DNA from 2 places in the Micromonospora sp. WMMC273 genome. Region 1 is predicted to be linked to the other one. Evidence: riboswitches for the same ligand, from Rfam matches in the RefSeq annotation. Region 1 holds a riboswitch; the other holds the start of a gene.
What was found. A riboswitch is a leader RNA that binds a small molecule or an ion and turns the genes downstream of it on or off. The one in region 1 is predicted to bind cobalamin.
Positions count from the first base shown of each region.

Region 2: it holds a riboswitch for cobalamin, as region 1 does, so the genes downstream of both, metE (5-methyltetrahydropteroyltriglutamate--homocysteine S-methyltransferase) here and O7611_RS10515 (acyl-CoA thioesterase) in region 1, are expected to answer to the same signal.

Region 1 is NZ_JAPZBE010000001.1:2,245,439-2,248,957, reverse strand. It holds gene O7611_RS10525 (response regulator transcription factor) at 1-425, opposite strand, end outside; gene O7611_RS10520 (DM13 domain-containing protein) at 527-1,102, shown strand; cobalamin riboswitch at 1,133-1,339, shown strand; gene O7611_RS10515 (acyl-CoA thioesterase) at 1,471-1,983, shown strand; gene O7611_RS10510 (LysE family translocator) at 1,987-2,610, shown strand; gene O7611_RS10505 (PrsW family glutamic-type intramembrane protease) at 2,651-3,466, opposite strand.
Region 2 is NZ_JAPZBE010000001.1:3,792,867-3,796,385, reverse strand. It holds gene O7611_RS17535 (beta-1,3-glucanase family protein) at 1-1,570, shown strand, start outside; cobalamin riboswitch at 1,682-1,900, shown strand; gene metE (5-methyltetrahydropteroyltriglutamate--homocysteine S-methyltransferase) at 2,017-3,519, shown strand, end outside.

The sequences.
Region 1 (3,519 bases):
CCGGTGTCCGCGGTGAGGTCGCCGTCGCGCAGCGTCCCTGCCGGTCCCCGGTCCTGCGGGGCCGCGCGCCGGAGCACCGACCTGATGCGCAGCACCAGTTCGCGCGGCGAGAACGGCTTGGTCACGTAGTCGTCCGCGCCGACCTCCAGCCCGGCGACCCGGTCGGCCTCGTCCCCGAGCGCGGTGAGCATGACGACCGGCAGGCCGGGCAGCCGGCGCCGCAGCCGCCGGCACACCTCGATGCCGTCGAGACCCGGCATCATCAGGTCGAGGACCACCAGGTCGGGCGGCTCCTCCTCGGCCGCGGCGAGCGCGTCCGGCCCGTCGAAGGACAGCCGGACCCGGCAACCGTCCTGCTCCAGATAGCGCCGGACGACGTCGCTCACCGTCCGGTCGTCGTCGACGACGAGCACGTAGCGCCCCATGCGCCAGACGCTACCCATCGGCGTCCCGGCGCGGCGGCCCGCGGTCGAGCCGTAAGCGGACGGAAAGATCTTTCCGCCGGGTCCGCGCCTACCGTCGGAGCATGGGCAGAAGACGTGTGGTGTTGTCGGTGCTCGCCGTCGCGGCCGTCACCGGCCTCGGGGTGAGCCTGTACCTGTTCCAGCCGTGGCGGCTGGTGACCGACCGCGAGGTACGCGAGGCGCTGCCCACTGTGGCGGAGCCGCAGCCGGCCGGCACGACCGGCTCACCGGCGGCCGGCCCGTCGCCGACCGGCGCACCGCCCGCCGACGTGGTGCTCGCCGCCGGTGACTTCGTCACCCACGAGCACGACACGTCCGGCCGGGCGCAGCTGGTCCGTCTCGCCGACGGCCGCCGTCAGCTGCTCCTGCGCGGACTGGACACCTCGGACGGGCCCGACCTGCGGGTGTGGCTCACCGACCGGAAGGTGCTGCCCGGCCGGGCCGGCTGGCAGGTGTTCGACGACGGCCGCTGGGTCGAGCTGGGCCGGCTCAAGGGCAACATCGGCGATCAGGCGTACGACATCCCGGCGTCGGTGGACCTGGACGGCCTGCGCAGCGTGTCGATCTGGTGCAAGCGGTTCGCGGTGTCGTTCGGCGCGGCGCCGCTTGCCGCTGTGACGGGATCGGCGCCGGCCTGACGCCTGTGCCGCCGGCCTCGGGCGCTGGGCTACGCTGCGGGAAGCGCTGGTTCACCCGGTCGGCGACGGCCGGGTGTCGTAAGAGGGAACCCGGTGGAAGTCCGGGACTGCCCCGCAGCGGTGAGTGGGAACGACAGCCGTCAACAGCACTGGGCCACGGCCTGGGAAGCGACGGCCGGTAGGCGACCTCGTGTCACGCCCGCGAGTCCGAAGACCTGCCCGCGTCGCGCGTACCACCGGTGCGCGCCGCCGTCGACCTCGCGGGTGGGTCGGGCGGGTGACACGTCGTACGCAGGGCCGTCGGCGGGTCCTCGACGTGCACACCCCGGCCGGTCGGCGGTCCGCTTCTGCGAGGACGGAACCGCACAGTGCCCGACACCATCACGCTCACCGGCCGACCACCGTCGGCCTCGCACCTGACCCTGTCGCAGATCATGGACCAGCACCACACCAACCTGATGGGCACGGTCCACGGCGGGCGCATCCTGAACCTGATCGACTCGGTCGCCGGTGTGGTCGCCGCCCGCCATTCCGACGGCCCGGCCGTCACCGCCGCCATCGACGAGACCGCGTTCCTGCGTGCGGTACGCGTCGGGGACGTGGTGCACGTGGACGCCCGGATCACCTGGGCCGGCCGCAGCTCGATGGAGGTGGCGGTGAAGGTCAGCGCGGACCGGTGGGACCGCGCGGTGCCGCCGGTGGACGTGGCGACCGCGCACCTGGTGATGGTGGCGGTCGACGACGACGGGCAGCCCCGGCCGGTGCCGCCGCTGCACGCCGAGACCGACGGTGACCGGCGGCGCTACCGGGAGGCGCAGATCCGGCGCGAGCACCGGCTGGCGCTGCGCCGGGCGCTGCTCGACGGCGCCGGGGAGGGCTGAGCGGTGCTCGGACTGTCGGCGGCCACGCTCGCCGGTTACCTGGCCGCGATCGTGGTGCTCATGCTCACCCCGGGGCCGGACATGATGTTCGTGCTCGCGAACGCCACCCGGTACGGCCCGCGGGCGGGCGCGGTGGCCGCGCTCGGGGTCGCCGCCGGGGAAGCGGTGCACGTCGCCGCCGTGGTGGCCGGGCTCGCCACGTTGATCGCCGCGTCCCCGGTGCTGTTCACCGCGATCCGGTGGGCCGGTGCGGCGTACCTCATCGTGCTGGGCCTGCGGGCGCTGCGCGGCACCGGCCGGCCCGGAGCCCCGGCGGACCGCCCGGACGGCGGCGCCGGGCGGGCGTTCCGGCGCGGGCTGCTGACGAACCTGCTCAACCCGAAGATGATCCTGTTCAGTGTGGCGTTCCTGCCGCAGTTCGTCCGGCCCGAGGCGGGCCCGGTGGCGGCGCAGCTGGTGCTGCTCGGGGCGCTGTTCGTCGCGGTGCAGCTCGCCGTGGACCTGGCGCTCGGCGTGGGCGCCGGCCGGTTCGCCGGGCGGTGGGGCGACAGCCGCTGGTCGCGGCGCGTCGACCGGCTCTGCGCTGTCGCCTTCGTCGCGCTCGGCGTCCGGCTGGCCGTCGGCTGACGTGCCGGGCGGCGCGGAGCCGGAGGGCCGGCCGCCCGGCTCAGCCGGCACGCGCTGCCGTCTCCCGGGATGCCGGCACGACCGGCGTCCCGGACGCGGGCGGCCGCTCGCGGTCCAGGTGCAGGCGCAGCAACACCCAGCCCAGCGACACGGCGCCGATGAACACGTACGCGGGCTGGGTGCCGAACGTGTCCCAGCAGGTGTGCAGCGTGACGGCGGCGGCGAAGGTGAGCAGGAATGCCGCCAGTCTCCGGCCGCCGGGCGCGGCGGCGAACGTGAACAGCGCGGCGGCGGTCAGCCCGGTCCAGGCCAGGTGCGCGGCGGGCGCGGTGAGACCGCGCACCAGCAGCGTCCGCTCGACCGCGCCGAGGTTGCCCTCCGACCCGACGAAGACGGCGAACGCGTACCCCACGGTCTCCAGCGCGGCGAACCCGGCGCCGGAGGCCACGCCGATCACCAGGCCCTGCGCCGGGGACGGGTGCCGCCGCCACAGCAGCAGGATGCCGGCCGGCACGATCAGCTTGGCGGTCTCCTCGGCCAGGCCGACGAGCGCCATCGGCAGGACGCCGAGGCGGTGCAGCGTGCCGTACTCCAGCCAGCCGGCGGCGACCACGCCGACCACGCCGCCGAGGAGCGCGGCGACGCCGACGACGGAGCCGGGGACCGGGCGGCGGGCCGGCCGTCCCTGGGCGAAGGCCAGGAACGTGGCGGGCGCGACGCACGCGCCGAGCACGATCAGCGCCGGTACGAACGTGACGGTCCCGGTGCCGGCCAGTGTCTCCAGCACCAGCAGGTGAAGCCCGACGCCGACGAACAGGACCGCCACCCACGCCCAGCGGCGCCCGGTATTCCCCATACGCCGAGTATCGCGCCCGCCGGGTCGCGCCGGAATCGGGGGTAGGCACTGTG
Region 2 (3,519 bases), 1.5 Mb from region 1:
CGCCGCCGCGTCCGCCCTGCTCGCCGGGCTCACCGGCGCCGTCGTCGCCACGCCCGCCCAAGCGGTCGGACCGGCGTTGCTACCGGTCACCGTCACCAACACCACCGGCCGCAGCGACCCGGTCTACCTCTACGTCATCGGCGTCCAGCTGTCCTCCGGCCGGCTCGGCTACGTCACCTCCGGCGGTGCCTTCGTGCCGTGGACCGGCGGGCAGATCCCGCCGTCGCCCGCGCCGGACGTCTCCATACCGGGCCCCGGCAACGGCGGCAGCACCACGATCCAGTTCCCCCGCGGCTTCTCCGGCCGGGCCTACTTCTCCCTCGGGCAGAAGCTGACGTTCTTCCTCACCCCGGACGGACTGGTGCAGCCCGCGCCCTGGGCGGCCGGTGACGCGAACCGCGACATCCTGTTCGACTGGAGCGAGTTCACCTACAACGACTCCGGGCTGTGGCTCAACAGCTCCCAGGTCGACATGTTCGCGATCCCGCACGCGGTCACCGTGACCGGCGCCAACGGCGTCACCAAGCGCACCGGCGACGTGGTGGCCAACGGACGCAACGCGGTCATCGACGGGATCCGGGCGCAGCCGGGCTGGGCCGGCACCGTCCACACCCGCTCCGACGGGACCGTGCTGCGCGTCCTGGCTCCGGGCAAGGCGGCCGGGGCCGGCCTGCTCAGCACCACGTACCTGGACTCGTACATCGCGTCCGCGTGGAACGCGTACACCACGAAGACCCTGACCGTGGCGCCCTTCGCCGACCAGCCGGCCATCCGGTACTACGGCCGTACCTCGGGCAACACCATGACCTTCACAGACGGCAGCGGCCAGGTCGTCGCCTCCTTCAACCGGCCCTCCTCGGCCAGCGTCTGGGGCTGCGACGGCGACCTGCCCGCGCCGAACGACCAGGTGGTCGGCCCGATCTCGCGTACGCTCTGCGCCGCCCTCAACCGCGGCACACTCGGGACCATCGACACCCAGCCCAGCACGAACGCCGCCGACTTCTACCGCAGCAACCCCACCAACCAGTACGCCCGCCTGATCCACGCCAACATGACCGACGGCCGGGCGTACGCGTTCGCCTTCGACGACGTCGGCGGATTCGAGTCGCTGGTGCACGACGGCGACCCCCGTTCGGCCGGACTGATCCTCAGCCCGTTCACCGGCGGTGGCGGCGGCACCCCGGCCACCGGGGTGCCAGTGGTCAGCAACTGGAACAACAAGTGCATCGACGTGCCGAGCTCCAACTTCGTCGACCGCGCGCCGCTGCAGATGTGGAACTGCAACAACACCAGCGCGCAGAAGTGGACGTTCAGCGGCACGGCGCTCAAGAGCCAGAACAACAAGTGCATGGACATCGACGCCGGCTCCACCGCGAACGGGGCGGCGGTGCAGCTCTACACCTGCAACGGCACCGGCGCCCAGCAGTTCACCCTGAACGCGGCCGGAGACCTGGTCAACCTCCAGGCCGGAAAGTGCGTCGACATCAAGGACTGGAACGGCGGCGACGGCGCGAGGCTCCAGCTCTGGGACTGCGGGGGCACGGCCAACCAGAAGTGGCGCAAGGGCTGACCGGCCCTGCGACGAGGGCGGGGGCCGACCGCGAGTCGCTCCCGCCACCCGCCGCGACGGCTTGCCGTCCCGCAGGGCGGACGCGCCGGCCACGTCGGCTCACCGCCCCATACGATGAACAACGGTGCTGGTTCGCCGTGCCCGTGACGGGTGTGGCGTCGTAAGAGGGAACCCGGTGTGAGTCCGGGACTGCCCCGCAGCGGTGAGTGGGAACGACAGCCGTCATCGAAGCACTGGACCGTGAGGTCTGGGAAGCGACGGCCAGTAGGTGACCGGGTGGATCCGGTCGCGCCCGCGAGTCCGAAGACCTGCCCGCACCGCGTGCACCGTCCGGTGTGCGCCGCCGACGGTCGCTCGGGACGGCCGGTGCGGAAGCCGGTACGCCGCCTGTACCTCTTCCCTCCCTGCCCCGATCGGCCTCGTGTGCTTCGAGGGAAGGGATCTCCATGAGTACCGCATTCGGTCAGAGCACCGTGCTGGGCTATCCGCGTATCGGGGGCAACCGGCAACTCAAGAAGGCCGTCGAGGCCTACTGGGCGGGCCGGATCGACGCCGAGGAGTTGGCGGCGACCTCTGCCGCGCTACGGGCGAAGGTCTGGCGGACGCTGCGCGACGCGCGCCTGGACGCGATCCCGTCCAACACGTTCTCCTACTATGACCACGTGCTGGACACGGCCGTCGCCGTCGGCGCGATCCCGCACCGGTTCGCCCGGCTCGGCCTCGGCGATCTCGGCACCTACTTCGCCATGGCCCGGGGCGTCGATGCCGAGCCGGCGCTCGAACTGACGAAGTGGTTCGACACCAACTACCACTATCTGGTTCCCGAGATCGGCTCCGACACCGCCTTCGCGGCGAATCCCGACAAGGCGCTGCGCGAGTACCGTGAGGCCCGCGAGCTGGGAATCGACAGCCGGCCGGTGCTGGTCGGGCCGGCCACATTCCTGCTGCTGGCCAAGCCCACCGAGGCGCGCGGCGAACCGTTCGACCGGTTGACCGACCTGGTCGACGTGTACGCCGACATCCTGCGATCCCTCGCTGCGGCGGGCGTGCGGTGGGTGCAGCTGGATGAGCCCGCCTACGTCGCCGACCGGAGCACCGCCGAGATCGACGCGCTGCGGGAGGCGTACACCCGGCTCGGCGCGGTGGAACAGCGGCCGGCGATCTTCGTCGCCACCTATTTCGGCGAGCTCGGTGACGCGCTGCCCGCCCTGCTCGACACGCCGGTCGAAGCGGTCGGCGTGGATCTGGTGGCCGGGCCCGGCAACCTGCGGCGGCTGGCCGGTGCGGGACCGCTGCGCGGCAAGACGATCGTGGCCGGCCTCGTCGACGGCCGCAACGTCTGGCGTACCGACCTGCGCGCCGCCGTTGCGGCTGGTGCCGCCGTTGCCGCCCTCGCCGACCACGTCGCCGTGTCCACCTCGTGCTCGCTGCTGCACGTGCCGGAGGACCTGTCCGCCGAGACCGCCCTCGACCCGGCGTTGGTTCAGCGGCTCGCCTTCGCCCGGCAGAAGGTTGATGAGGTCGTTCGGCTCGGCCGCGCGCTGCGCAACGGCACCACGTCCCTGCCCGAGCCGCTGCCGCCCACCCCCGCCGCATGGCGCGACGACACCGTACGCGGCCGGCTCGCCGCACTGCGCGCCGGGGACCGGCGGCGCGGCGCGTACCCGGAGCGAGCGGCGGCACAGCAGGCCCGGCTGAATCTGCCGCCCTTGCCGACCACGACCATCGGATCGTTCCCGCAGACCGACGAGCTGCGCCGCGCGCGTGCCGAGCATCGAGCCGGCCGCCTCGACGACACCGCCTACACCCGGCGAATGCGCGCCGAGGTCGAGCACGTCGTCCGGCTTCAGGAGCGGCTGGGTCTGGACGTGCTCGTGCACGGCGAGCCGGAACGAAACGACATGGTCCAGTACTTCGGCGAGCAGCTCGACGGGTTCGCCGCCACCGAA